DNA from 4 places in the Desulforamulus ruminis DSM 2154 genome. Region 4 is predicted to be linked to each of the others. Evidence: riboswitches for the same ligand, from Rfam matches in the RefSeq annotation. Region 4 holds a riboswitch; each other region holds the start of a gene.
What was found. Region 4 has a riboswitch for cyclic di-AMP ahead of DESRU_RS00780 (CAP domain-containing protein). Riboswitches for the same ligand answer to the same signal wherever they lie in the genome.

Region 1 (7,283 bases), 430 kb from region 4:
TCTGCCCAGGAGTTGATCGAATGTATTTCTTTTTCTTTCTACGGATGACGGATTGAATTCCAGCAAGCTTCATGAGGCGATAGACCCTCTTCGGGTTAATCGACTGATGGGTTTCCCGTCTTAAATTGATGGTTAATTGACGGTACCCATAAATGCCTTCAACCTTCTCGTAGAGCAGGAGCATCGCTTGCATGAGTTGCTGATTTTCTTGTTCGCGAGGACTTACTTTTCGCTTTAACCATTTGTAATAGCCTGAACGTGAAATCTGCGCCATTTCACACAATAAGACTAGACTAAAATGCTCTTCTCCTTGTACCGCTTGAATCGCGTCATAAATCTTCTGATGCCGGATTTGGCTTAAAACCTCCTCCTTTCGAGTTCCTGTAACTTTTTTAACAGGGCATTTTCTGCTCTAAGTCGCTCGTTTTCGTATTCTAGTTTTTTCATAGCAAGCCTTTGCCGATCGCTCTCACTTAATTCTTCCGGTGCTTTTTTCCGTCCCCGTCTATCCTTTAAGGCCTCTTCTCCACCTGCTTCATATTTCTTAACCCATTGATAAACCTGCTGGTATGAAACTTGATATTTCTCTGAGGTGTTTTGGTAATCATGGTTATGAGAAAGACAGTATAGGACCATCTCAATCCGTTCTTGCCAACTGGTAGTGCGCCCTTTAGTCATAGCCTTGGCTCCTTCCGATGGGTAGGATTTAAAACTGCTATGATTATTATACTTGTTAATCCACCTTGCCAGTTGTGTCCGACTCGCTATTTTATACTTATCTATAATTTGATACTGTGAGTATTCGCCCGAAAGGTAATCCTGAACGGCTTGAAGTTTAAGTTCTGGTGAATATTTATTAAAATGGGTTTTTATTTCTAGCCCTTCATATCCGTACAATTCATATCGATGTCGCCATTTAACCAAGGTAGTCACACTAATATCATATTTTTTAGCTATCTCTACACAGGTAGCCTGACCTGTTTCAAGTTCCTGTAGTATTGCTAGTTTCTCTGCTGCTTTGTATTGATTTATTTTTGACATTAAAATGCTCCCCTCATGATAGCCGGTTTTTTTATTTAACCTGTCTACCATATGGGGAGCATATCAAAAACCGAAATGGTTGGATTGCACAGCCTTTTATTTCCCAAAAATAAAAAGAGAATAGAACGCGGATTTTACGGATTTCCACAGATTCTCGCGGATCTTGTAATTTTAACTAAAATCCGCGTAAATCCGTATCATCCGTCCAATCCGTGTTCTATTTCTTATTAGCCTAGGTTGTTCGCCGGATTATCTGCTCTTAGGCGCTATGCCAAGTCGTTTTGCGGCAGTCCCTTTTTGTATCAACCTTCTTAAGGCAGCTTTATGCCTGACTGTATAACCTTAAAACTCCGGAACAGGACGCATGAAGCTCCGGTCATAGCTCAGGATAAACCCGCATTTTTCAGCATATTTACAGGCGCTTTGATATTCAGGATCGGACTTGCGGATGGTTCTAAATTCATCATAGGCTGCCAGGCTGGAAAAACTAAACAGCTCCAGGGCAATATTATTTGGCCCTTCGTAAGGCAGGAGGTAATTTACGCCGGAGGCTCCAAGACGTTTATAAATAGGTATTAACATTTTTATAAAGGTTTCAAAACTGTGAAGTTTACTGGGATCAAATACGTATTTGGTACAGCACGTAACCAAAATAAAACCTCCAAAAATCAATTTTAAAATCCCCATGCTTTCCGGTTAATCAATTATTTAACAAGAATCTTGCCAAAAAGGAACTCCTCCCACCCCCTGTTGATTGCTGCCGTCAACTTTCCTTTAACGCTAGATAAAGCAAGGCCGGCGCCCCAAATAATAATGTGGTTGCTGCCGCCAGTACACCGGCATCATTCACCGCTAGAGAAATCAGGGCGGCCATGATCATGCCGATGAAACCCTTATGAAGGTACGGATACTTGGCGCCAATGCTTCTAATCCCCCAAGGCCGGAAATACATGATCACAAATACGGCCAGACTGGCCATTAAAGCTCTGCTCCAGGCCGAATATTTTAACAGCTTCAGGTTCATATCCCACTTCCGCTGGATGATATTCAACACTTCAGCAAATCCGGAAGAGAGCAGCAGGGACGCAACGGACCCCATATGGGAACGCAATTCGGGAGGCCGGAAAAGGTCAAAGGCAATGAAAGCGCCAACCCCCAGCAGGGCGGCCAGTCCAATGACAGCAACCGTACGCAGCCGGATGTGCACCCCCAGCAAAAGCAAAAAAGTTAAAAGAAAGGTAGGGATCACCGTAATAGCTCCGCCCACCTTGGTGCCTAAATGAGGCGCGCCCACGGCATAAACGGTAAAAAGATACATCAGTCCGCTGGCAACCAGAAGGTACTTACGCCATGGCCGCCAAAATTCAAGCGCAGCCGTAGTGCCTAAGAGTAAAGCCCCCATCAGAACACCCGCATATTCATTGCCAATGCCGTAGAATCTTGCACCCACAATGGGATCATAACCCAACAAGGATCTCTTCATCAGAAAAGAGCCGTTCATAATATCCATTAAAATTAAAAAAGCGGTAAGGAGGGAAATAAAAATCAAAGCCTGGTTTCCTTTTATCCTGTCGATCCAAACAACCATGCCGGTGATGACGGCGGTGGCCAAAATCAGCTCAAGGGCCAGGACCGGCACGGAAGCCCCTGGTAAAAGAGGAAGCAGCAGTTCGGCTAGAGGAAAGGACATAATTCCCAGCACCAGCGGTTTGATTCCTTTTATAGGGTGGTTAAAGCATAAACTGTATATACCCAGGCCTAATATGCCGATCAGAAGAGTTACGTAGGTTGTATGAAAGGGCAGTCTGGCCTGGGCCACGGTTACAATATCCTGGTTTAGCTTTTGGAGATAGCTTAAACTCCCTTCCTCCGGTTGAAATGGAGAAGCACTAATGGAGCGGCCCGACATGTTTACCGGTTTGGGCAACCCCAGCGCCGTTAAGATACCCGGAGCAAGATCGGTATTCATAATAATCCCGTCCCGCTTGGTGGTCCCTGAGGTAAGGAGCGTGTCGGCAGGAAATCCCGGCCCCAAAGCAAAAACAAAAGTTAAATTTTTTCGTTGCCCCAGGGCCTTTTCGGTGGGAGTGGGAGTTACCACCAGCAGTATTTCCCTGGAAAAATCCATTTTATCAACCAATTGGCCGATAAACCGGTCGGTTCTGATTAAAGCGGCAGCCCTTTGTTCCTGATATACTTTGTCCGTGGCTTTGTCCTTTTCTTCATAAATCCGGGTGGTGTCTCCCGTTTCAATGACCATCAAGGACGCACCCTTTTCCCTGAACTGTTCAAACCGGTTCAATAAGGCCGCATAATCGGTTTGCAGGCTGCCCGGTACCAGAGCCGCCGGGGTGAGGACCGACTCTTCCACATCTCCCATATCGGTAAGGCCTCTGCCATCCATACTGATGGTGGAGGCAAGCCTTCTGGGCAGATCCGCCGTGTCGGAATTGCCTATAACTGCGGTTTTTAACCCGGCCTGATGCAGGGCCTCTCCCAGGGCGCCGGGCTTAGCCGGGTAGGGCAGCTCGTTGTTTCTTCTGATTAATTCTCCAATCGCCAACTGAAACACATTGCCGGCCTCCGGTTGTATCCCGGTGCGGCTGATATATTCGCTGCGCGGCAACGTAAAACCGTTTTCATTAAAAGCCTTTTGAGCCTCCGGACCACCTACCAGATGGGCTCCCCCGCCAAGGGTCGGATAGGTATGCATGGGGTAAAGCCCTGCACCGGTATTATTATTCATTAAGCCCACCGAACCATGGGAGGTCAGGCTTTTTACATTCTGAAGATAGGGTCCGTTGTAATCGTCCATATCAATGCGGTCCATAATCACCATTACAACACGCCGAACCTTCGCTTTGGCTTCCCCGGCCAGGCAGGGAGGGGGGAATGCGCCCACCAGCACCAGTAATATCAAAAAATGAATAAAAATCTTTTGCCGCAACAAAAACTGCAAATAACTCCCTCCACATTCTCTTTACCCTCTGGGTCATTTTTCAAGGTGATAGGGTACTACGGTAACAGCTACACGCTTATTCATAATTAGCAGCGTGCGCAGAATAAACCCGGTTTGATTGTGCAGCAGCCTGTGCCACCATTTCTTGGTCTCAAACTCCGGTATTAAAACGGTGATAAAGTCTTCCGGCTGGCTTATCTGCTCAATCTCATCGATATATTGAAGCAATGGTTTTAGAATTGTACGATAGTTGGATTTGATGGCTTTTAATTCCACGCCGGGATTCCATCGCTCCCAACGCCCCTGAACTTTTTCATAGGCAACATCATCGGTAGCCACATACAATGCCACCACATGGGGTGACAGCCTTTTGGCATAACCCAGGGTATTGGCTACCACCCGGTTAACCCCCGCCACCGGAACAATCACCCAATGTTTGCCCTGACGAACCGGTACCTGGTGGCTTTCTAATATTTCCTGTGGTAAAACCAGTTGTTCTCTCATGTCCTGATAGTGGCAATGAATTCTTTTAAAAATATAGATTTGCAGGGGAATGGCCAGCAGGATCAACCAGGCTCCGGCAGTGAATTTAGTAACCATAATCACCAGTACAACAATTCCGGTGATGGATGCCCCCACCCCGTTTAGCAGGGCTCTTCCTTTCCATCCTGCGGTCCCTTCCCGGCGCCAGTGCACCACCATACCGGACTGAGCAATGGTGAAGGAAAGGAATACGCCTACCGCATATAGAGAGATAAGGTGTTCCGTATTACCATTATAGCCAATAATTAATAATGCAGAAATAACACTTAAAAAAACAATGCCGTTAGAAAAAACCAATCGGTCTCCCCGGGCCGCAAGATACCTCGGCATGTAACCGTCCCTGGCCAGCAGGGACAGGAGCGGAGGCAAACCATTATAAGCGGTGTTGGCCGCCAGGTAAAGGATTAACATGGTCAACACCTGGATGTAATAATAAAGCCACCCCCGCCCAAATACACCTTCCGCCAACTGTGACAACATGGTTACATTTTCCTGCTGCAGCAAATGAAAATGCATATTTAAAAAGGTAATGCCCAAAAACATGGTTCCCAGCAGGACGGACATGCAGTAGGTGGTTACCTGGGCATTGCGGTATCCGGGTTCCTTAAACATGGGAACTCCGTTGGAGATAGCTTCAATCCCGGTCATGGAACTGCAGCCGTTAGAAAAAGCCTTCAGGGCTAAAAAAAGAACAGCCCAGTTAAAATGCGCTTCCAGGGAGGAAGACGGGATCACCGGAGCGGCTCCGGTTAAAGCGTGATACAGGCCGGTACCCAGCAGAAAAAAGATACCTAGGATAAAACCATAGGTTGGAAAAACAAAGGCTGTGGATGATTCCCGAATGCCCCTCAGGTTAATAAGCATTAATATACCAAACAATACAAATAAATCAATACCCACGCGATGGGGTATTAGAACAGGCAGGGCTGAGATAATGGCATCGGTGCCGGAAGAAATACTCACCGCCACCGTAAGGCTATAATCAATTAACAAAGCGGCGGCGGCGATCAGGGAGGGTATCTCCCCCAGATTTTTTTTGCCCACGGAATAGGAGCCTCCGCCGCCAGGGTTGGCCTTGGCCACCTGGACATAAGAAATGGTCACCAGCCCTAGAAGAAGCAGGATGGCCAGTGATACCGGCGCCACATACCCATAGGCCACAAATCCCGGAACGGTGAGCATAGCAATCACCATCTCCGGACCGTAGGCCACGGAAGATAAAGCATCGGAAGAAAAAATGGCCAGGGCTTTCCATTTGGGAAGCTTTTCCCGGACAATGTCCTGGTTATGCAAGGGTTTTCCTATAATGAAACGTTTCAACATTTGAAACAAATTGACCTGTCCCCCAAACTGAAAATTCCGGCTGTACCTAAACATTATTATTGCCTCCCAGAACATAAAAATAACGGCGCTTAAAAGCACCGTCCGTTGGCATGGCATGACAAGTAATCCAGGTCAAAACCCGGATTATTTCTTCCACGCTTACGAGGTTAGCTGACGGATTCGGGTCGAAGATTAACCCTACCATAACGTGATGGATTCACCCCTGAAAATTGGTTCCCCCGTTTCAACTGAATTCAGCGCTTATAAGATTGTATGGTTGTCACTGAACCAATACTACGCCTGTTAAATTACAAAGTACAGCCTCATTTTCCTTTAAAAAAATCCGTTTTAGTTCTTTGTACGAAATGGTTTTCCTCAATCTCAATCAATCGTTTCAGGGACTGTTTTTTCATCTCTTTTTATTTTTCTAAACTTGATTTTTTTCCTTTTTTTGAAGCGTTACTTTTAGGTAAAGGGTGATCTTTTCGCTGATAATAGCTAAATAGGTTTTTAATTGGTAGTGGTTTCCATTCACTTCAATTTCCCGGTTATCCACTACGCTGGGTATCCAAAGGATATCCAGGGTTTTTACCTCTTGACCCATTAATGGTTTCAGCCAGATCTTTATTTTTTCGTTCACTTCCAGTTTGAGCCTTATGTCGTCATATTCGGTCAAACCCTCTCGGGAATCCAGCAATAAGTAGGTTTCAACCGCATTCACAGTATACTTTTCCTTTTGGCTGGAGCTTTCTTTGATTCTTTGCAGTTCAACGGTGGTATCCTCCAGCCGGGTTTGTAAAATCCGGTTGGTCATGGCCAAGCGGTCCACTTGATGGCCAATCAGAACATTAATTGCCGCAGCTCCCAGCAGTGCTCCCAGCAGGAAGAAAGCCAGACTCTTTAGCCATCTCCACTTCATTCGGAACTTCCCCCGCAGATGGCCAGTATCAGATAATAACCGGCCTGGGTTCCCGCCAGAGCACTAAGGATATAAAAAATTTGTTTGACCACCGCCCGGACCTCTCCGTTAAAAAGACCGCTTTCCAGAATTTCAAAGGTCGAAAAGGTTCCCCCGATGGCTGCTGCAATGGCCCAAATTTTAATATCCCGGGCTAATTTTAACATCACCGTCAGAGAAGGCTCCCGTACCAGTACCGCAGCCAGGGAACCGATCAGCACCGCCCCCAGCATAATTCCCAGGGCAGTAAAAAAAATTAAAAGCACTTTTTGTTCAAAGGTTTCCACGGGCATCCCTCCCAGGGACAATCTCCTAATGATTATTAGAAAAAGTTCTAAAATATGCCCGTTACACCCCTTCATCTCATAAGCAAAAAGCAGGCCTTAAGCCTGCTTAAAAATACTTGGTTATGGTTGCTTTGTCTCTTCCGACAGCATGCGGCGCAATATTTTACCCACA
Region 2 (7,283 bases), 750 kb from region 4:
CAAAGGGATCGTTTACGGAAAAAAGTTGCTGCCAGTCCTTTCCGCCGGTTTTATAAATGGTTAATCCTCTAGCCCCGGCGCTTCCGGTGGACTGGCGGTAAAATAAAACTTCCTTTATATCGTCCCCGTCCACATCCTCAAATTTTACTTCCGCAAAGCCATAAAGGCCCTCTTCCGGGGAGAGTTTAATTTTTTCAATGTCATCCACCACCAGGGACCAGGATTGGGGCATGCCGTTAGGGGATTGTTCACTGTATAAAATAATTTGTTCCGTTTTACCGTCGCTGCCGAGTGTTTCCCTGGTGGACTGTAGAATTTGCATGTTGGCAGTGGCCTGAAATTTTTCCAGCCCGGTTGACTCTGCTTCCTTTTTTTGAAGGGTTGTTTTATTGGCAGCACACCCGCTTAAAAGGGAGATGAATAGAATAAAAGCAATTAGGGATGCAAGGATTTTCTTCATATTTATGACCATACCTTTCCGCTGCGCTGCAAGGCACAAAAGAGAAATGAAACCGATGCCTCTAACGCAGCTGGTCGTAATTTGTTAGAATGTGCTTGAGGAAACAGGCACACTACAGAGCACGTGGAGGTGAGTGTGCACAGCCGAAGGCTAGACCGTATATTTATGTGTGCCGGGAGCTCTTTCAAGCACAAATGAGTAGGGCTTTGAACCCTGTAAACTTATCTTTGGAGAGACGGACTACTTCAATCTTTCAGTGAGCGCCCAGTCCCTGCTTGTTCCCTTAAATACTGTTTCGAGGGGATGTGTTATGCTCAAAATCGTTTACCCTATCTGCTGTGGGATGTGGATGTCCACAAGTCCTTTCTTGTAGCTTGTATCGCCTCCACCAATGGCCAAGGCGTTACCGCCTATAAGAGCAAACGGTTCTCTACCTTTACAGGGGACCTGCGACGTTGTGCCGTATGGCTTTCCGAAAACGGCTGCTGTGATGTTTGTATGGAATCCACCGGAAAGTATTGGATACCCATTTACAACATACTGGAGCCAACATGCAAAATCGTCCTTGCCCATCCCAAATACGTTAAGGCCATTCGGGGGAAGAAGACCGACAAGAAAGATGCCAAGTGGATTGCCGACATCTTCAAGCACGACTTGGTTTCCGGCAGCTTCATTCCACCTGCCGACATACGCCAGCTCCGGGACTTGGTGCGATACCGCTGGAAGCTCACCAGTTTCACCAGCGGAGAGAAAAACCGGGCGCAGAATTGTCTGACCGTCTCGAACATCAAGCTGGATGATGTATTCTCCGATGTGTTCGGTAAAGCCGCCTCTGCGATTACCTCTCGGCTTTTGGAAAAGCCATCCGAGAAAATGACAGACGTATCCGCTTTTCGTACCAAGGGAATGAAGGCTACCGATGAGCAAGTCCTCGCTGCTGTGGACGGAGAGATGTGCGCTGAGCAAGCTGAAAAGCTACGCATCATCCGTTCCCACATGGACAATCTCGAACGGTGCAAGTTGAATCTGGAATCCCTCATCCTTTCCATTGCTGAAAAGTATCTCCCTCAACTCAACCTTGTCCTGACGGTCCCGGGTATCCAATCCTTTGCCGCCATCGGCATTATCTCGGAAATCGGAGTGGATATGTCCGTGTTCCCCAGCTCCAAGCATTTATGCTCTTGGGCCGGGCTTACGCCGCAGAACAACGAGAGCCCCGCTAAGAAGAAAACCACCAGAATCAACCGGGCTGGGGCTTACATCAAGCCGCTACTCGTACAATGTGCACTCTGTGCGATTCGCGCCAAGCAGAACCCGGAAATCCGGAACCGTTACATTTCTCTAAAAAAGCGCCGCGGTCACAAAAAAGCGATTATCGCTATTGCCAGAATGCTGCTGACTGCCATCTACAACATTTTAAAAAAGAGCGAGCCGTACAACCAGGAACTTTACCACAAAGAGGATAGACCCCCGGTTCACCGCGAAGTTTCTGTTGATCAGGCGATTTTTATCTTGCAGCGACAAGGTTACCTTGTTTCAGTTCCTACACAATAGCCGTTCCCTCTAATTTTTCGCCGCCTTTGGACGCTTAGTTTGTTGCGCCCTTTTTCCGGTGGCTGCTTATACTACAATGTTTCAAACTTCCTCCTAATAAAAATAGGCTATCAAGCATATTTCATCCAATAAGACGGATGCAATTTAAAAGTGTTTCAGGTTTTAAAATAAAATATTTTGCCAAAAAGAGTAAAGATTATGTAAGATTGGTACTGGTTCTTACATTAAATCTATATTAAAATAAGGCTTGTCTATAAAATGTCATATTTGGTCATACTGCAGTGTTTTAAATAGTCAATAACTTAAACAGTTTAAAATGACTAACCCATTGCAGATGCCGAAACAAGCAGGTTAAGTTAAAAGAAAGAAAGGATAGGAAGATGAGAGAAGCAAGTCGAACTCAAACACAGTTTTCCAGCAGAGAAGGTTTTGGTTCTACCTTGGGGGTTATTGCCGCGACCTTGGGATCTGCGGTGGGGTTGGGGAATATTTGGAAATTTCCTACCATTACCGGTCAAAATGGCGGTGCCGCATTTATTCTTATTTATTTATTATGTGTCTGTTTAATTGGATTGCCCGTTATGATTTCCGAATTTGTCATTGGCCGCCGTTCCAATGCCGCAGCAGTAGGGTCCTTTAAAAGATTGGCTCCGTCCACCCCCTGGTTTTTTGCCGGACTTTCCGGTGCAGTGGCTGCTTTTTTGATTATGGCTTTTTATACCTCGGTGGCCGGCTGGGTATATGCTTATATTTTTAAAGCCATTGGCGGGGGGTTAATGACTGCGGATCCAAAGGTATCCGAGCAGGCCTTTAACACCTTTGTCAGCAGTGTTTGGTCCCCTTTAATCTGGCAGTGGATTGTTTTGATTGTAACCGGTGCCGTAATTTTGGCAGGAGTTAAGAACGGCATTGAACGGATGACCAAAACCCTGCTGCCTATTTTGTTTGTTTTATTGCTGATCTGCGATATCCGGGCCCTGACTTTACCCGGAGCCAGTGAAGGACTGGCCTTTCTCTTTAAACCCGACTTTGCCCAAATTACCGGGGCTACGGTTTTAGCGGCCATGGGTCTGGCCTTCTTTAAACTGTCTGTAGGTATGGGTGCCATGATTACTTACGGCAGTTATATTGGCAAAGGGGAAAACCTGATCGGCACCGGGGTAAAGGTTGCCTTGGCCGATACTGTGGTTTCCATGATGGCCGGCATGGCTATTTTCCCGGCGGTCTTTGCCTTTGGTTTTAGTCCTACAGATGGTGCTAAATTGCTCTTTATGACCATTCCCATGGTATTTAATTCCATGCCCTTCGGACAGGTGTTCCTGACGCTTTTCTTTATCTTAAGTTCCATCGCCGCCACCGGTGCCATGATCTCGCTTTTTGAAGTGCCGGTTGCTTACTTGCGTGAGGAAAGAAATTGGTCCAGAAAAAGAGCCACGGTGGTTACCGCCCTGGGGATGGCCCTGATTGGAAGTACGGCTACTCTTTCCAACAGCCTGTTGGCAGATTTCCACCTGTTTGGTAAGACCTTGTTTGATCTTTATGATTATACCAGTTCCAACTTGTTGCTTCCCATTACCGGTCTAGCCATTGCTCTTTTTGCCGGCTGGAAGCTAAGCCGGTGGGATATAGCCGATGAAATATCCAACTCCGGGAGCTTGAATAACAAGAGGCTGATTCAAGGATATTGGTTAGTCGTCCGGTTTGTGGTGCCGGTGGCCATCGTGATTGTGTTGCTGAGCGGCCTGGGTTTGTTTGATTAAACTGTAATATAAGTAAACCCCGCTGTGGCGGGGTTTTACTTATATCTTCATATGATGAATAGAAAATTGCAGGAACCCGGCAGTGGTTCTCTGGGCCCTTTTTAATAAAATTTGAATGGTCTCATCGATGACGGATAGAGGTCTGTTATCCGTCACTTGCGAAAGAAAGTCCGAGGAAAAGGAAGCATTTTTTCTGACCCAGTCCTCCGGGCGGTCTGACAAATGATAAATTCCACCGGAATAAAGGGAGTAATTCTCGTATTGATCTCTGGCCCGATCTTCAAAAAATTTGTGACCTCCTAAAACCTGTCCCCTGGCGTGATGAGGCACGCATAAATCCTGAACGATATGGCAGGCTGCGCCCAGATAAAAAAAGGCTTCCTTATAATAACCCCGCTGCCACTTTTTAAGTGCGCGGTTAAAATATTGCAGGCATTCCGTTGATGCGTCGGGACCGCGCCAAAGGCCGGTTCCCTCCCGCGAATCATAATAATGGCTGATATTTTTAAATCCCCTGTCACACCAGACCGAACCACGATCCATGGCATATAGATAGGAATGAGCGAGCTTTGCTTCTTTGTGAAAACCGTCCTGCTTAAGGATTTCAATGGCCTGCCGGTTGCAAAAATGGTGCGTATCTCTCTGCTGATTGGGGATAACCGCCTGAAAGGGCAGGGTCAGAGCCAACATTACTTTGGCGCAGTTCCATGTAGCATGGGTTAAGGTCATTTAAGCACTCTCCTAGGATGATTGTTTCCAAAATCAGGGGAAAATATGAATAACCTTCTTTTATAGGAAAAAGGACCTATTTTAGAGAAAAAAGAATAAATCTCATTTTTTAAGCAGGAAACTGGAAACAAATGGCGAAATAGCTAATAAAATATAAAATGGGCGCCTAATTTCTATTTTGAGGAAACGGGGGAACCGTTATTTTGGGGGTGAACTACCTGTTGGTAGCGGGCTATCTTTCGGTCCGAACCCGTCAGCTAACCCCGTAGGAGTAGAAAGTGGGGGAAAGAGCGTTTGTCAATAAGGAGGAAACTTTCCTTACTGGTTGCTTCCGTATGTCTGGCAACGGTTCTAGGAACGGGTTCCGCCTACGCGGCACAAGTTACCGTAGCCCAGGGAGATAGCCTGTGGGCTATTGCCAACCGGAATGGAACTACTGTAGAGGCTTTAAAGCAAATCAATCAATTAACTAGCGACAATCTTAGCGTTGGCCAGGTTTTAAACCTGCCGGACTCAGTAAATCAGTCTGTTCGTTCGTCTGCCAATCAATCCCAACAGCAGGTTTCCAGAGGGGGCGGCAGAATTACCGCTGTACTGGATTTTGCCAAGACACTGATCGGGTCCAAATATCGTTCAGGTGGAGAGAGCCCCGCAGGTTTTGACTGCTCCGGTTACGTACGTTATGTCTTTAAAAATTTTAATATTGATTTGGTCCATACTGCTGCCGGGCAATACAACGCCGGTACTGTCATTAAGAAGGAACAATTGGAACCCGCAGACCTGGTGTTCTTTAATACTGGAGGAAGCGGAATTAACCATTCCGGTATTTATATCGGTAATAATCAATTTATTCACTCTTCCAGTTCCAGGGGTGTCCGGATTGATTCCCTCGCCGACAGCTACTGGTCTAAAAATTACCGCGGAGCCAACAGAATTATTCCCTAGCTTATAAAACCCCGGAGAGATTTCCGGGGTTTAAGTATGAAAAACTTCCTGAAAATACAGACCTGCTTCAGGAATAAATAAACGGCACCGTAAAGGTGCCGTTTATTTATTCTTGGTACTCAAAGGTTAAAGCGTCATCTTCGTTCATTGCAAAGTAATCAATCACACCCTCGCCGATCCATACCTTATAGTCTTCACCGTCTTCAAGGCTGTCGTCTGCATCCAAGGTAACGGTCAGCTTATTCTTGGAGATCCCCGCTGCGTCGATATCCAGTTCCTTATGCCCCTTCAAAATGTGAATTCCGGCCCCGCTGGAACTAAAGTCTTCACCTTTCTGAAGAGTTTCATTGAACTGAAGTACAACCGTATTTTTGCTGCTGGCTGTCGCCTTTTCCAGGGCTAACTCATTTTCTCCGGTAGCAAAGGTCCATTCCCCTTTAGCAATAGCTGTAAAAGTTTTAGCATCGTCGGAGTCATCTGCTACGGTTTCCAGCATATTATCAGCCAAGGTAATGCAATATTTGGTGTTGCCGGCCAGCTTTTCATCACGGTCTAGCTTGATCACCAGATCATCATCATTTTCGCTGAAGACAATGGTAAAGTCCAGATTGGTATTGGCCCAGGCACCTTTTTCATAGCGAAGTATTCTTACGGCCTCAAGCAAATCTTCCCTATCCTTACCCTCTGCTAAAGTCAATTCTTCCGAAAAGCGGATTTTAAATTCCCTGGTATCCACATCGATTTTAGCCTTGTTAGCGGGGACTAACTGTTTAATAACAACGGTGGAAGAATCCTCATCGTCCGGATCCTGGTCATCAAGACCTTCACTGTTCATAAACCGGGAGATCATTACGGCAAACTCACCCCTGGAAATGGCTTTATAGGGGTTTAGGTAGCCGTTGGCAGAGCCTTTCATAATCCCTTTGTTATACATGACCGCTGCGTATACAAGTTCATCTTTGCTAAGCTGCTTTACATCCTTGGCGTAGGACAACATTTCCTCCAGAGAAACATCTTTATCCTCGGAGGCACGGCTCAGCCACATGGCCACTTCAATCCGTGTAGCCGGCTGGTTGCCATTCCAGTTGACTAGTTCCCAGTCTGCGATAATCCCTGCATCGTAGGCTTGAACAGGTGCCAAACCCATCCAACTGGGAAAGATATTCTTAAAGGCGTCAACCTTATTGAAAGAAATCTCCTCATGGTTAACCACTCTCATAATGATGGCGATGGCTTCGTTTTTAGTCACAGAACGTTCGGGCATGAACTGCTGGTTTTCATAACCCTTCATGATCCCTTTAAATTGGAGTTTTTCAATGTCATTTTTCGCCCAGTGGTTATTAACATCCACAAAAACCGTGGATTTCCCCTGGTATCCCCTCATTCCTTGGTTGCCCTTATTCTTCTTCCCAGAATCGGCCCAAACAGAACCGGCAAACAAGGTGGAAAGCAGACATATGGACAGCAGAACCATCAACAGCTTGCTAATTTTCCTCATCTTTTTCTCCTTTCAAAGAACAAAGTCTAAATTCCCAGTGGGTGAGACCCGTCAACCGGGGCGCCTGCCGGAGAGGGATCTCTACTCTCTTTTATTTACGCCAACGGAATTTTAAATGGCAGGGTGCATACTAAAATATATTCCTGTTCCAGTAGGGAGATCATATTAAAGCAATAATCATCGGAATAAATTAAATTATCATTATATGCAGAATTATTTATTTATTTTTAGTCAACCAATTGACATTTTATGTCAAAAAAATTATATTTAGGATTAGCAGAATATAGTTAGACTAAAGTTTTTTAAAATTAAGACCGTTTAATGATAAAAGCTAAAA
Region 3 (7,283 bases), 870 kb from region 4:
AAAACCATGCCCGGTGTTTCTTTTGCCGGTGATAGTCGTTTACGGCATGATGGGCGATGGCGAAAAGCCAGACTTCCAGAGAGCCTCTTTCCGGTTGAAAAGTGCTGATTTTACGGTAAATTTTTTCGAAGACCTGGCTGGTAACTTCTTCGGACTCATGAGAATTGCCAATGCGATAACGGATATAGTTATAGAGGCGTTGGTAGTAACTGTCAAAAATATGGGTAAATTGTTCCGGTTCAATTTGGGATTCAGGCCGAAGAAAAAGATCTTTTTTAAAAAACATTGAAAAAGCTTTCTCCATTTTTTACTCCTTTAGAGGATTTATTCCTGGCCAGGTTCCTCTATATGTGAATACGATCAAACCTGCAAACCATTACAAGAAAAAAGAATGATTTCCTTCTAAACGATACAGAAATATTTTTAGTGGATGAAATAGAGCATCACATATTACCTCTAATTCCATATTATGTAAGAGGAAGCAGCTTCCATTAAAAATTAAGGAGGTTATCTGAATGGGTCAAGGATATGGTGGTGCAGGTTGCAATACCGGTTGCGATACTGGATGTAACACGGGCTGCAATACCGGATGCGGTTCAGGTTGTGGAGGTTATGGTTCTTTTCCAGCCTTTATTCTGTTTTTAATTTTAATTTTATTGTTCCTTGGTGGAGGGTTTTACGGGTATAGCGCTCCTAAATAAGCTTTTTAATAAAGAGGGATGCCCTGGTTCCTCCCGGAAAGCACCGTGAGTTTTTCGCCCACGGTGTTTTTCCTGTGTTCCGGATTCTTTGCCATTCAGGAGAGTTGTTCTAAATCTGGGAGGATTTGTTCTGAAAACCACACTTTGTTATAATATTTTGAATAGGCGAGACCGTCCGTCAATTTAAAAACGGATCGTCCAGGGATATTTAGGGAGGGGTTCAATGCCGCACGTATTTGATGCTAAACAAAAGCACAAGTTAGATAATCCGGAGAGAAGAAAAATGTTGCCGCCTGTGGAAACACTGCAAAAATTTGGTCTGCAGCCCGGAGATGTGGTTGCAGATATTGGATGCGGCATCGGCTATTTCACCATTCCGGCGGCCAAGATGGTGGGCGAAGAAGGAAAGGTCTTTGCCTTGGATATTTCAGAAGAGATGTTAATGGAAGTCAAGAATCGGTCGGCAGTGGAGGGAATTGGGAACCTGGAGTTATTGAAAGTGGAGGAAAATCAATTTTCCCTGGCCAGCGATTCCACAACCTTTGTTTTTTTGGCTTTTGTACTCCATGAAGTTCCGGAACTGAAAGCGTATTTGCTTCAGGTCATCCGTATCTTAAAAAGTGGGGGCAGGATAGCGATTATTGAGTGGCAGAAGCGGGATATGCCCATGGGACCGCCGGTGAAACACCGTTTAGCCCAAGAGGATCTGATCCATATTTTAGGGGAGCTGGGTCTGCAATCCATCCAAGATATCCATCTCAGCGATTCTTTTTATGGTCTGGTGGCCCAAAAAGCCTGAGAATTCATTCTTTTAAATCTATCCTTATCCACAGTATGAGGAAATATGTTTTAGCATTTGTAGTATTAATTGTGCTATATCACTGAATATCTTGTGAAATGCCATATCAACGATGTTTATAAGATTATAATAATTTAACCTGTTATGATAAAATTAAGAATATAAAAATATTATATTGTTTTCGCTTAGTCTCTCATTGATGAGAGAGCGGGGGAACCAAAAATGAATTGGGGTTAATACAGTGTGTTCACACTGTTAGGGTTATACTTTTCAATCCGAACCCGTCAGCTAACTTCGTAGGCGTAGAAAAGTTGACAATAACAGCCAAACCTTTTGGCTGTTTGTTATACATTTTTATGCCCCTTCCCCTTGGATAATTCTTCCAAGGGTTTTTTGATTTAAGTTGAATGGAGGTGAAATATGATTAAGTTTGAGAAATTGACAAAGTCTTTTGGAAACCTTGTGGTGGTAGATCAGTTGGATCTACATATCCAGGAAGGGGAGTTTCTGGTTCTAATCGGTCCCAGTGGCTGTGGCAAGACCACCACTTTAAAGATGATCAACCGTCTGGTGGAACCGACATCCGGCAGTTTGTTTGTAAAGGGTAGAAATATCATGGAAATGAATCCGGTTATGCTGCGGCGGGAAATTGGCTATGTCATTCAACAAATCGGATTATTCCCGAATATGAGCATCCAAGAAAACGTGGACGTGGTTCCCCGCCTTTTGGGCTGGGATAAAGAACGCCGCCTGAAGCGGGTTAGAGAGTTACTGGAACTGGTGGATATGGACCCGGATTTGTATGCCCATCGTTATCCCAATGAATTAAGCGGCGGGCAGCAGCAGCGTATCGGCGTGCTAAGAGCACTGGCCGCCGAACCGTCCATCATTCTAATGGATGAACCCTTTGGCGCCCTGGACCCGATTACCCGGGAAAGTCTCCAGGATGAATTAAAGAATCTGCAAAGCAAGCTGCATAAAACCATTGTTTTTGTCACGCACGACATGGATGAAGCCCTAAAATTGGCGGATCGGATTGTGCTCATGAAAGACGGTAAAATTGTCCAGTTGGATACTCCGGATAGGCTGTTGCGCAAGCCGGCCAATGATTTTGTGATTGATTTCATCGGTAAGCACAGAACAAACGGCCAAGAGCTGCAGGCGGTGGAGAGTATCATGAATGCCAATCCGGTACTGATCGGCCCGGAAAAGGGGATTGCCGAAGCGGTGGCCTTGATGAAACGTAAAAGAGTAAACACCCTGCTGGTGGTGGACAATCAGCAGCGGCTGTTGGGTACCGTTTCGGTGGAAACACTGCGGGATCATAAAGAAGCCAACCAGGTGGCCGATCTGGCCTATAGCAAGGTTCCCACTGTGGCGGCCGGCTCGCCGTCCCGGGACGCCTTTGATCTGCTGGTGAATCAAAAATTGGACTATATCCCGGTAGAAGACGCCCAGCGTAAAGTGGTGGGGATTGTTACCCGCACCAGTATGGTGAACGCGCTGGCCAATGTTGTTTGGGGTGAGGAAGAGAGCGCATGAATGATTTAATACAAACCGTGATGAGCCGTCATGTAGAGATACTAACGTTAACCTGGCAGCACATTTATATTACGGCCGGCTCGGTTGCTTTAGGGGCAATGTTAGCCATTCCCCTGGGTATCTGGCTGGCGGGCCGGGAAAAAGCCGCCCGGTATGTTTTAGGTATCATTGGAACCATACAAACCATACCCAGTCTGGCTTTCTTCGGCTTTGCCTTTCCCATTCTGGGCATCGGCCTGCTCCCCGCCATGAGCATCTTGTTCTTATATTCCATTTTTCCCATTCTTCGCAACACCTACACCGGGATTAGAGAGGTGAATCCGGCCTTGGTTGAGGCGGGGAGGGGGATGGGCATGAATCAATGGGAGCTTCTGACCATGGTAAAGTTACCTCTGGCCCTCCCGTTGATTATGGGTGGGGTTAAGATCTCCACCATCTACATCGTCAGTTGGGCTACGGTGGCGGCTTTAATTGGCGCCGGCGGCCTTGGCGATTTAATCCTCGGGGGCATCAGCATGGTAAACATCCATTTAATTCTGGCCGGCACCATTCCGGCCTCAATCCTGGCCCTAATATTTGGTTTTGTCATCACACAGGTTGAAAAAGCGGTGACGCCCCAGGGCTTAAAGGCCAAATAAATCATCATGAAGGAGGTGGAATATGGTTGAAATAACATCCCTTGCCATGGAACATTTGTGGCTTTCGGCCTCGGGGGTATTTATTGCCGCACTCATCGGGATCCCCATGGGCATCCTGCTATTGCAAGTCCGTTCTCTGGCGGAACCGGTACTGGGCCTGATTGATATGCTGCAAACCATCCCCAGCCTGGCGCTGCTGGCCATCGCCCTTTATTACTTTGGACTGGGCAATGGCAGTTTAGTAGCCGCCTTAGTGGTCTATTCTTTGCTGCCCATTGTAAGAAATACTTATTTGGGCTTAAAGGGTGTAGAAGCCAATTTGATTGAAGCGGGCCGAGGGATGGGAATGACCAGGCTGCAATTATTATGGCAGGTTCAATTGCCCATTGCTCTTCCCGTTATGTTATCCGGGTTTCGTGTGGCCATGGTAACCGCCATCGGCATTGCCACCATAGGCACTCTAATTGGCGCCGGAGGTTTGGGCAGCCCCATTTGGAGAGGGATTCAACTGGCCGATAATGCCATGATTTTGTCTGCCGCCATACCGGCTGCGTTGCTGGCCGTACTATCGGACTTACTATTAAGCACTTTAGAGAAAATAACGGTTCCCAAGGGCCTGAGGGCACGGGGATCCACTTAAATGAGGGAGGTACGAATGAGAGGAAAAAAGTTTTATATTTTACTGGCATCATTACTCATCCTAACGCTGGCCTTCACCGGTTGTGGTAACGGATCAGATACAGCCGGGGGAAAGGATAAAATTGTGGTCGGTTCCAAAAATTTTAATGAAAACATCGTTCTTGGAGAGCTTATGGCTCAATTAATTGAAGCCAAGACAGACCTGCAGGTGGAACGAAAGTTGAATCTGGGAGGGACCCTGGTGTGCTTCCAGGCCCTGAAAAAAGGGGATCTGGATGTATATGCCGACTATACCGGCACGGGGTTAATGGCTGTTTTGAACCTGCCTGTTGAAACCGATCCGGACAAAGTTTATGAAATCGTGCAAAAGGAATATAACCAGCAGCATCATATTAAATGGCTGGAACCCTTGGGTTTTAATAATACTTATGCCATTGCGGTTCGTCAGGAAACGGCCAAAGAGAATAACTTAAAGAAAGTTTCCGATTTGGCGCTGCTTTCTCAGCCGCTGATTTTTGGAACGGACCAGGAATTTATTAATCGGGAAGATGGGTTGAAGGGTCTTAAGGAAGCCTATAATATTAGTTTTGCCAAGGAACAGGCCATGGAAATTGCTTTGCGCTATCAGGCCATTGCCAATAAAAATATTTCGGTGACCAATGCCTTTGCCACCGATGGTGAATTGATCAAATATAATCTGGTCTTATTGGAAGACGATAAAAATTTCTTTCCTCCCTACTACTGTGCGCCAACCGTTAATATGAATACCTTGGAGAAGCACCCGGAGTTGGAAGAGGTTTTAAATCAACTGGCCGGACAAATTAGCGATGAAGAAATGCAGCAGTTAAATTATCAAACCGCTGTGGAGGGCCGGTCCGAAGCAGAAGTGGCAAAAGAATTTTTACAAAGCAAAGGACTAATATAAAGGGAAAACGGGGGCAGGCTGTGAACAGTCTGACTCCCGTTTTTGGCTGCCGTAATCAGAGATCCGGATTATAATAAATCCCCACTTAGTGGGGATTAGTCTTTTTGTTTAGCCCGGGGAAGGCTGCGGGCATAGGCCATAAAGTCTTCCAGCCGGCCTTCAAAATCCGCATCCCGTTCCTCTTGTCCATGATCAATGAGGTTGTCCGTAACCAGATAGGTTTTAATTCCCAGTTTACCGGCGATCAGGTCTTCTTTGGTATCATTCCCCACCATCAGCGTTTCTTCCGGCTTGGCCCCGATGGTTTCCAGGATTTCCTTAAAATAATTCGGATTGGGCTTGCAGTAATGGCAGTTTTCGTAAGTGGTTACCAGGGCCCAGGGAATATCATGGATGCCGGCCCAGCGCATGCGGTGCAGGATGGCTGTGTCCGGGAAAATGGGATTGGTGGCCAGCACCAGTTGGTAGCCCTTTTCATGCAGTTCCAGACAAATTTGCCTGGACAATGGGGTGGGTTCGGTGCAGCAGGCCAGGCTGCCAAACTCCTGATCATAGAACCGGTCGAACAACGGCATGAGCTGATCCGGGGAACCTTCCAGCCGGGCAAAAAAATCTTCCATAAAAACATCCTGGTTGGTTTTATCCGGCCGGTTGTCCCGGATCATGGCTTCGGTGGAGGCCCAAATGCATTGTTGTAGGGTTTTGGGATCATAAAGCCCTGCAAAATAACGGGATATCCCTCCAAAATAGTTAGTTAAAAAATGATTTAAATCCATGGGCAGCAGTGTGCCGTCAAGGTCAAATAAAATGGTTTTAAACATGAAGCCCTCCGCTTGTCCAAATTAATGTTTAACGTCCTTTGGACCATGGTGATGCCCGCCACAGCCGCAGCTTCCGTTCTGGCCATGCTGGTGCTTATGAGCAGCGTGAGGGGGGTGCCCACAGCCGCAACTATTGTTGCCGTGGTTTTGATGTTCACCGCAGCCGCAGCTTGCGGGGCCGTCTTCGACGAACTTAATATTGGACAGGGCGTCGATGACCTGCCCGCGAATGCCCTTTAAGTATTGTTGGCGCAGTTGATCCTGCTCGGCTTTTTCTTCTTTGGACAGTCCTTCGGTTCTTTGCTTGCGGGCCAACGCGTTGATGCGGTCAACCAGTTCTTTGGTAATCATGATATCACCTCGCATCCAGTATATCATGGCAGGTATTGTGGGAACAAGTTTATAAGCTGTAGACGGGGATTACAAATCAATTACATTGCCCATTAGGACAATCCGTTTGCCTTAATTTAGAGGTTAAATTGCCAACATTGACAAACTTAGCTGAATTGCATAAAATAATGCAGAGGTTCAATACCGTTATTTCAATGATCGGGAGAGTAGACCTTAGCCCCCTTGCCCAGGGAGGATGGAGCCCCGGACTGAAAGCTCCGCTGCAAGGACTCTGGTCGAAGAACACCCGGGAGTTACCTCCGAAAGGATCCATGATCCCGTAGGCGGGTACGGTTTCGGCGCCGTTATCGCCGGCTGAGAGGAACAGTTTATTTGTTCAATCAGGGTGGCACCACGGGAAAATCTCCCGTCCCTGGCATTTGTTTTTGCATGCCGGGGACGGGGTTGTTTTTTTATTAAGGAGGTTTATGTCTGTGCTAACCACCAGACCCAGAGGCACCAGCGATATTTTACCCGGTGAAGTGGAGAAATGGCAGTACCTGGAGGAACTAACCCGGCAGGTATGCCGGGAGTATGGTTACGGGGAAATCCGCACCCCTATTTTTGAACACACCGAGTTGTTTCACCGGGGTGTGGGAGAAACCACGGATATTGTGGAGAAGGAAATGTATACCTTTACCGACCGAGGGGACCGCAGCATTACCCTGCGGCCGGAAGGAACCGCGGCCATTGTGCGGGCTTATCTGGAAAATAAGCTTTACTCCCTGCCCCAACCGGTTAAGCTGTTTTTAATTGGCCCCATGTTTCGCTACGACCGTCCCCAGGCCGGGCGCTTTCGCCAGTTTCACCAATTTGACGTAGAGGTAT
Region 4 (7,283 bases):
TATATCAAAGTCTACATTGTCATCAGGGCGGGCGCCGGGAACGTCAATGAAGGTCTTGAAAGTAACCTTCCGGTGAATCATGTGGACGGCCTGATCCTTCTTCACCGAGGTATAAATCACCTGGAACTCGATGGTGCCCCGGACCAGCACTTTATCCTGGATAACGTCACTGTCCTTGATAACGATGTCGCCAATCTTAATATCCCGGACTTTGTCAACATCCGGCTTATGATGCGGCGGTTCTTTGAAATCCCGGATAACCACCTGTTTGCATTCTTCGCCCACCAGGCTCTCCATGGCCAGGGTAGCGGTTTTTAGGGATTCAGCGCCTTTCACTTCGGTAATTACACTCACTTCCCGGTTTTCAACCACCCGGGCGGTGACATTTAAGACAATGGTGGGAGACAGCAGGCATGCATTGTCTTCATCCTCTTCAACAAAGCAACTCTCCACCATGACGTCTACTTTGGCGATCATGCCCTGCTCGGCGCCTTCAATTTCAATAAAATCAGTAAAATTAAAGGTATTCTCAAAGGTATGGACTTTCTGGTCGTCTTTCATGGCGGTGTAAAGGCACTCCAGTTCCACTTCACCGTCAATGATTACTTTATTGCGGATAATTTTAACATTGGTGATTTCAACATCGCACATGCAGCGCAGGACCTTTTCAACATCGGGCTTGCGTTCCGGAATTTCAAATTCGTCATCAATCAATACTTGTTTGGAGCCACTGCCTACCAATTGCTCCAGATTCATTTGTTCGGACTCGCATTCAAACCCCTCCGGGCATTCAACCAGGGCATCCACTTCACGGGTTTCGGTGATCCTGGCCGTAACCATAATTACTGCCGCTACATCCCAATCCGCGGCGCACTTGGGATTTCTGGTCAGGCTCACATCCTCTACCACAATGTCAACTTCCTTGTTCATGCCGGGACGGGCGCCTTCAACATCCACAAAATCCACAAAATCGATTTCGTCATGAAAGGTGTGTACAGACTGGTCATCTTTAAAGGCAGAATACATCACTCTCAGTTTAAGGGTTCCTTCAACAATAACCTTATCGGGAATAACCTCAACCTTCCTCAGCTTAACCTTGGTGTCAATGGCAAGGATCTCTTCAATTTCGGGTTTTTCCTCTGGTACGGAGAGGGTTCCACGAACTATGGTTTGCTCGGTATTTTCAGCGATTACCTCTTCCACGGTCAGCCTTTCTGTTCTTAACGGTTCGGTCGTGGTTCCGGCTCTCTCGTAGGCGCGTGTTTTACGGTACCGCGTCTTAGGCTGCCTCTTCATGGCCATTTATCATAGCCTCCTTTCAGAATATCTCCTTAATATATATATTGGTTTGGCTGGAGAAATGTGCTGAAAATGTGGTCAATCCTCAAGAAAATGAAAAAAAACAGGAGGAAATATATCCTCCTGCTGCCTTATTCTGGTATTTTGTTCATTATCCAGGCTTTATTCCAAGGACACGGTTTGTCCCGAAACGTTATCTGCGGGCAAATTCCTGCACCCAGATATAACCATAACCATTATAACTCTGGTAAACTCCCACACCAATTTCATTATAATTGGCATTTAAAATGTTCGCCCGGTGACCGGAGCTGTTCATCCAGTCGGTCATGACCTGCTGGGCGGTCTTCTGTCCCATGGCAATATTTTCGCCGGCGGCCGTGTAACTAATTCCCTGCTGGCGCATCATGTCAAAGGGGGAACCGTAAGTGGGAGAAGTGTGAGAAAAATATTTTTTATTGTACATATCCTGAGCCTTTAACTGAGCTACAGCGGTTAAGTCCTGCTTGGCCACCACCGGTTTAAGTCCCTGTTTGGCCCGTTCCGCGTTGACCAGATCCACTACCTGCTGCTGCAACTGGTTCATGCTGGCATCCGAGGAACCGGAGCCTTCATTTGGTTCCCCATCCCCAGGTGTAGGAGTGGGGGTCGGCGTGGGCGTAGGCTTCGGCGTTGCGGGCTTACTGCTTCCCTTGGTGGCCAGTAGTTGAACACAAAGCTTGCCACTGGTGGTGTTGACCATGGCCACACCCACGCAGTCGTACTTGGCGTTTAAAACCGAGCTGTTGCCATAGCAAGTTAGTTGCTTATCAACCATGGCCTTTACATCGCTACCGCGGACAACGGTTTGTCCAAGGGATTTGTAACCTCCGTTTTTAGCTACCTGATACAGGTTTGCGGTGCTGGGAATCTGGCCGGTCTTCTGGTAGGCGCTTAAGAGTTGGGCTGCCTGAGCACATAGCTGGGAATCGTACTGCAGGGCCGGAAGTCCCGCTTTAGACCGATTCGCATTCACCAGGGCAACCATTTGCTGGCCATCCTTGTCTACAGCCAAAGCCGCTTGGGGGCTAGCCATGGATACCAGAAAGGCGAGCGTGAACAAGGTCGCAAGAAACATGGAAACTCTTTTTAAACGAAACTGCACTTTCTTTCTCCTCCTTTTTGCCTCCGGAGTTAGCTGACGGGTTCGGGCAAGGATAACCCTACCTAAAAAATAAAAGGATTCACCCCCAAATGGCTGGTTCCTCCGTACCCGGGACCTCCCGGGATTCGGCATGAATTTTACCCTTCCGGCAGAACCGGAAGGCCTGTCCTAAATATACAAAAAAATGGATTTTCTTACAAAAACCGTATGACATGCCAATCATTGAATCAATTAGATTCTATAGGCAATGATCAAAGTTTCTGGATAAATTCTCATGATTGATCATCTATACCATTATTTACTATGGAACAAAACCCCGGGATTTTCGTCCCCGGGGTTGGTCTAGCTTATAACTCCACATTTAATTTTTCCAGTACCCGTTGAATAGGGTTAAATACCGTCACTTTATCAGAACCTGCAAACAGCAGACCAACGGCCCGGTTGCCTTCCGTCAGCACCAGGGACCCGCTGTCTCCGCCCTGGGACTTCATATTGGTCACCACCTGGCCGCTAAAATGAGCGGTGCTTTCATCGTCCAGTTTTACCTCCAGCGTAGCACCTACGGCAGTAACGGTCCCCTTGGTGATACCGGTGGTTCTGCCGCTTTTTACAACCGGCATGCCGGGTCTGGCTTCAGCCAACCCTTCAATTCGCCCAATCCCCAGAACTTCTTCAAAGATAACATTCTCGCGAACCGGCCGGGCCACGGCACAGTCAACCAAATTTTCCGCCCTGCCGCGCTTAAAAAATCTTAAATCATAATTGGGTCGAAGGGTATGCACCAAAATATTGGCCAACCGGGCCGCAACGTTGGCTACCGGACAGGTGGCTAGAGATTCTCCCTTTTGCAGGGGAATGTACCGGAGCAAAGTGGCAATCCGGTTATCTTTGGTGCCGCCATCATATTCCCCGGGCTGTAAAATGGGATCTCCCACAGCGGCCCGGCCGTCATTGCCATTGGAGGCATTGGCTAAAATATGATTATTGGAAAGAATTAATTTTTCCCCGGTATCCCGGTCCCGCACCACGGCCCCAAAGGTACCGGCGGTAATGCGGTAATGGCCGATACTGACCCCGGGTTGGGCCGGTCGAATGACCTGGGTGCGTTCACTCAACAAGCGGACTTCGCCAATTTCGATGACGTCTGTTTCCAGGCCGTTAATTTTATAAGGTACAAGATTTTCCCTGCTGAGATTCTCAGAAGTCTCTTTCTTTTTAACAAATACAATAATGGCGGGCCTTTCCGTCCGTTCCAAGCCCACATGCTTGTAACCAACACCCACGCCTACAACATTATTCATGCCCAGCAGCCTCCACCGGGCACGTTCAACGGTCTTTAAATGCTTATCCATAAAGGAAATCCCTCCCTATAAACTCCTAAATCATCATATGCGGAGGAATTCAAAGGGCTACTCATTTAATAGTTTGTTTTAGGAACACCCAGGCGGTGTTTACCCCGGGTTTCCAGCCCCCCAATTCCATCAAATCCGGTAATGGTACTGGAGATAATCTCCCGAATGGCAATAGGATCATGGATGGAGGTATAAGCAATTTTCTCCACCACAAAGACCGGATCAAAGGCATGAATCAATACTCTTTTGGGGGAGCTGGCAAAGTTTGATCCGGAGCTGAGAATGGCCTCATAGCAAGATTGGCAGGCCCCGGCAAAGATCACCAGATCGTCTTTGCTTTTTTCAAAGGTGCGGGCAATTTTTACCGCCTCAATAAAATACTTGGTATTATGATAATTGTTAATATCCGTTAAATCTTTGGCCCCTTTTTTTAAACCGTCATGCCCGGTAAGTACCAGGATATCCGGGTAGTGTTTTTGCAGCAGCTCTTTGACCCTTTTGGGCTGTTCTTCTTCTTTTACTGCGTAACCATAGGCAGGAATAGAAAGATTTCGGTATGTGGTCATACACAAATCCAGGTAATCTTTATCTCCGTCTAAATGCAGTACACTACCGGGCACATCAAAACCCTCAATCTCATCTGTCTCCTGCTGCCCCTCGACTCTGCCGGTGCGCGACAAAAAACAGTGGCCATCGGTACACCGTTTAATCCGGTGGCCCCTTTCCTCTACCCGGCGCTTCATGACCCGGTCCATAATTTCGGCGTTTTTGCGAAGTGTTTGGGTCCAATAAGTAGCGACATCCTTGGCGTCAATCTTTTGTAAGTCATCCACAGGAGAACTGGCGAATAATCTTATATCCAAACCTTTTATAACAGCATAATCCCGCCCGTCATCGCCACGGTATATATCGGTAACTTTAAAAAACAAATCATTTTCATAGGATTTTCGGGCAACAATATCACCCTCCTGTATCTTTGACACCGTACCCCCCCCTTTTTAGGTTTGCTTCATCTTATGTCGGGGGCTACAGGGTTGTGAGTAATCCTTTAAGGACCTGGAATTTTTTAGAATGCCGTCGGTAAATTGGCAATAAGAGTAGGCGGGGTCCAGGGCTTTATTAATTTATAAAATGTTTTCCACTAGACGTACAGGTTTAGGTTGATAGGTTCCGTTCAGGAGTTGTTCTCTAAATTTCAGGCCAGTGATCTTTCAGCAATGGCCAAAGGGATTCTATGGTCATTCCATCTATATCAGTCGCACCTTTATTAGACTGGACTCGGTGTAATGCATAGTACATATTGTCCTTTGCTATCACCCGTTCCATTAGTTTTGTACAACTTTCTTCGCGGGTCGTTTCGCTGGCTTGCATTGGTGAAAAACTCGGCATTTCTTCGGTCCCTGGGCGCAGGAAAGCCGCTGACTTCCTTTAGATTCATCTCGCGACGGACACCCTTACCTTAGGCTACGGTTATCGCTATCTTCGCCGTTCGGAATTTTCACCCTATAGATAACGCCCATGCCGGCGCGCATAAAAAAGGCTGACCGGAAATACGGCCAGCCGCTTTTTCATATTAACTATGTTTTTTTCCATCAAATCGCTTTCAGCCTGCCGTGCAAATGTAAACGCCGATTCACCCCGAGAATAATCACTATCGTTGCAGACCTTTGTTAGACGGCCTTGATCGGTCAGTTTGACCACGCCATCCTCAAACTCTATACAATTTTCTTTTTGCAAGAGGACTATGACATTCTTCGTAAAGGCGGTATCCCAGCGCAATGAGTCTGTATGTCGTCAATCCCGGCTCTAGTTGCTTCGTCCTCACTGTCTTCATAGTTGTAAAGATGGAACAGGATTGTCATTTTTGCAAACTGTATTTTCTGGTTTCTTCGCCTGCGCAAGGCACTGATAAGTCCTCTGTGCGGGGCAAAAACAAATACCAGCAAGAAAGCAATTCCCGTCATCACTGCCATGCTGCCGGCAATGGATACATCCAACAACGCTGCGGTGTGGTAACCCAATATACCATTGGCGGCTCCAATTAGCCCGCTTAAAATGAGCATCCATTTCAAATCGTCGGTGAGCAGGTAAGCCGTTACCGGCGGGCCGATCATAAACGTCACCACCAGTATGGAACCGACCGCTTGGAACGTTCCCACCGCGGTGAGTGAAACCAGCGTCATCAACCCGTAATGCACCAGTCCCGGCATGAAACCCAATACGGCGGCAAGCAAGGGATCGAAGGTTACAATTTTCAGCTCCTTGAAAAAGATGATAATGGCCGCTAGATTGATGAATAAAAGTGTACCCGTCGTGTAGATGGCCCTTGCTCCAATGTCCACGCCCGCCACCACCATCCGGTCGAATGGCGCGAAGGCAAGCTCACCCAGGAGTACTGAATCCGTGTCCAAATGTACCGAGCCTGCGTAGCGTGTAATGAGTATAATAGCGATGGAAAAGAGCAGCGGAAACACGATGCCCATGGCGGCGTCCTCGGCCAAAAGCCGCGTGCGGACCAGCATTTCTGTCAACCAAACGGTCACAACGCCCATTAGCGCCGCACCGAGTATCAGTAATGGGGAGGACAGTTCATGCGTTATGAAAAACGCCAATACGATCCCGAGCAATATGGTGTGGGTGATAGAGTCGGCCATCATGGACATCCTGCGTAGCACCAAGAACACGCCGGGAAGCGCGCAGGCCACCGCCACAATTACGGCAATGAGCTGTATTTCAAGGTGTGGGGAAATTTGACACGCCTCCTTCCATCCTTAATAGAAGCCTGTTCTTCCTACGCTGATACAGCTTGTGCAGAATACCCCTTCCCGGAGCAAAGAGAACACTCATAACTACAATCACGCTAACGCATACCACGATCGCCGGACCTGTGGGAAGCTTTGGAACCATGGAACTAGCGGCAGTTCCCGCTACGCCGGAAACCATGCCGAAAACGGCGGAAAGTAAGGTCATCGTCCATAGCTTGTTTGTCCACTGGCGCGCAGCCACAGCCGGTGCGATGAGCATCGCGCTCATGAGAATGACACCCACCGTCTGGAGCCCGATGATGATGGCCAGCACAATCATGAACGACAGCAGCAGGTTCAGCTTCTTGGGCGAGAAGCCGAGGTTCTGGGCAAAATCACTGTCAAAGGTAAGGAGCTTGAATTCCTTCCAAAAGAGGATCACAAACGCCAGCAGGATTGCGCCGCAGACAGCCATCATAACAATGTCCCGCTGTAGCAGTGTGGATGCCTGCCCGAAGATAAACCGTTTGAGTCCCGCCTGATTGGAATTGGGGATCTTCTGCACATAGGTCAGAAGCACCAGCCCAAGCCCGAAGAACACCGACATAACCAATGCAAGGGCACTGTCGAACTTGATGCGCGTGTACTGGATGATACCGACAATAAAGAACGTGGCCAGCAATCCAGAAATAAGAGCCCCCAGCAATAGAACCTCCGTATTTTTGCTGCCAAGCAGAATAAAAGCTA

Region 1: linked by a shared signal. The riboswitch ahead of DESRU_RS02855 (APC family permease) and the one ahead of DESRU_RS00780 (CAP domain-containing protein) in region 4 are both predicted to bind cyclic di-AMP.
Region 2: linked by a shared signal. The riboswitch ahead of DESRU_RS04425 (C40 family peptidase) and the one ahead of DESRU_RS00780 (CAP domain-containing protein) in region 4 are both predicted to bind cyclic di-AMP.
Region 3: linked by a shared signal. The riboswitch ahead of DESRU_RS16080 (ABC transporter ATP-binding protein) and the one ahead of DESRU_RS00780 (CAP domain-containing protein) in region 4 are both predicted to bind cyclic di-AMP.

What each region holds. Positions count from the first base shown of each region.
Region 1 covers NC_015589.1:575,946-583,228, reverse strand. The annotation lists gene DESRU_RS21060 (IS3 family transposase) at 1-274, opposite strand, end outside; gene DESRU_RS21055 (helix-turn-helix domain-containing protein) at 358-1,041, opposite strand; gene DESRU_RS02865 (NIPSNAP family protein) at 1,384-1,692, opposite strand; gene DESRU_RS02860 (hypothetical protein) at 1,805-4,000, opposite strand; gene DESRU_RS02855 (APC family permease) at 4,034-5,920, opposite strand; cyclic di-AMP (ydaO/yuaA leader) riboswitch at 6,008-6,136, opposite strand; gene DESRU_RS02850 (sporulation membrane protein YtrI) at 6,294-6,785, opposite strand; gene DESRU_RS02845 (YtrH family sporulation protein) at 6,782-7,117, opposite strand; gene DESRU_RS02840 (long-chain-fatty-acid--CoA ligase) at 7,232-7,283, opposite strand, start outside.
Region 2 covers NC_015589.1:891,856-899,138, forward strand. The annotation lists gene DESRU_RS04405 (hypothetical protein) at 1-460, opposite strand, end outside; partial or broken gene DESRU_RS04410 (IS110 family RNA-guided transposase) at 771-2,014, shown strand; gene DESRU_RS04415 (sodium-dependent transporter) at 2,395-3,774, shown strand; gene DESRU_RS04420 (zinc dependent phospholipase C family protein) at 3,814-4,503, opposite strand; cyclic di-AMP (ydaO/yuaA leader) riboswitch at 4,657-4,791, shown strand; gene DESRU_RS04425 (C40 family peptidase) at 4,798-5,448, shown strand; gene DESRU_RS04430 (S-layer homology domain-containing protein) at 5,555-6,946, opposite strand.
Region 3 covers NC_015589.1:3,239,325-3,246,607, reverse strand. The annotation lists gene DESRU_RS16090 (sigma-70 family RNA polymerase sigma factor) at 1-286, opposite strand, end outside; gene DESRU_RS20620 (sporulation protein YjcZ) at 516-701, shown strand; gene DESRU_RS16085 (class I SAM-dependent methyltransferase) at 925-1,500, shown strand; cyclic di-AMP (ydaO/yuaA leader) riboswitch at 1,673-1,818, shown strand; gene DESRU_RS16080 (ABC transporter ATP-binding protein) at 1,921-3,042, shown strand; gene DESRU_RS16075 (ABC transporter permease) at 3,039-3,680, shown strand; gene DESRU_RS16070 (ABC transporter permease) at 3,703-4,320, shown strand; gene DESRU_RS16065 (glycine betaine ABC transporter substrate-binding protein) at 4,336-5,244, shown strand; gene DESRU_RS16060 (HAD family hydrolase) at 5,340-6,065, opposite strand; gene DESRU_RS16055 (DUF896 domain-containing protein) at 6,087-6,416, opposite strand; gene DESRU_RS21550 (hypothetical protein) at 6,652-6,774, shown strand; gene hisS (histidine--tRNA ligase) at 6,890-7,283, shown strand, end outside.
Region 4 covers NC_015589.1:144,656-151,938, reverse strand. The annotation lists gene DESRU_RS00785 (DUF3794 and LysM peptidoglycan-binding domain-containing protein) at 1-1,302, opposite strand, end outside; gene DESRU_RS00780 (CAP domain-containing protein) at 1,493-2,440, opposite strand; cyclic di-AMP (ydaO/yuaA leader) riboswitch at 2,444-2,581, opposite strand; gene DESRU_RS00775 (chymotrypsin family serine protease) at 2,788-3,792, opposite strand; gene yabG (sporulation peptidase YabG) at 3,858-4,775, opposite strand; partial or broken gene DESRU_RS00765 (metal ABC transporter permease) at 5,455-6,542, opposite strand; gene DESRU_RS00760 (metal ABC transporter permease) at 6,526-7,283, opposite strand, start outside.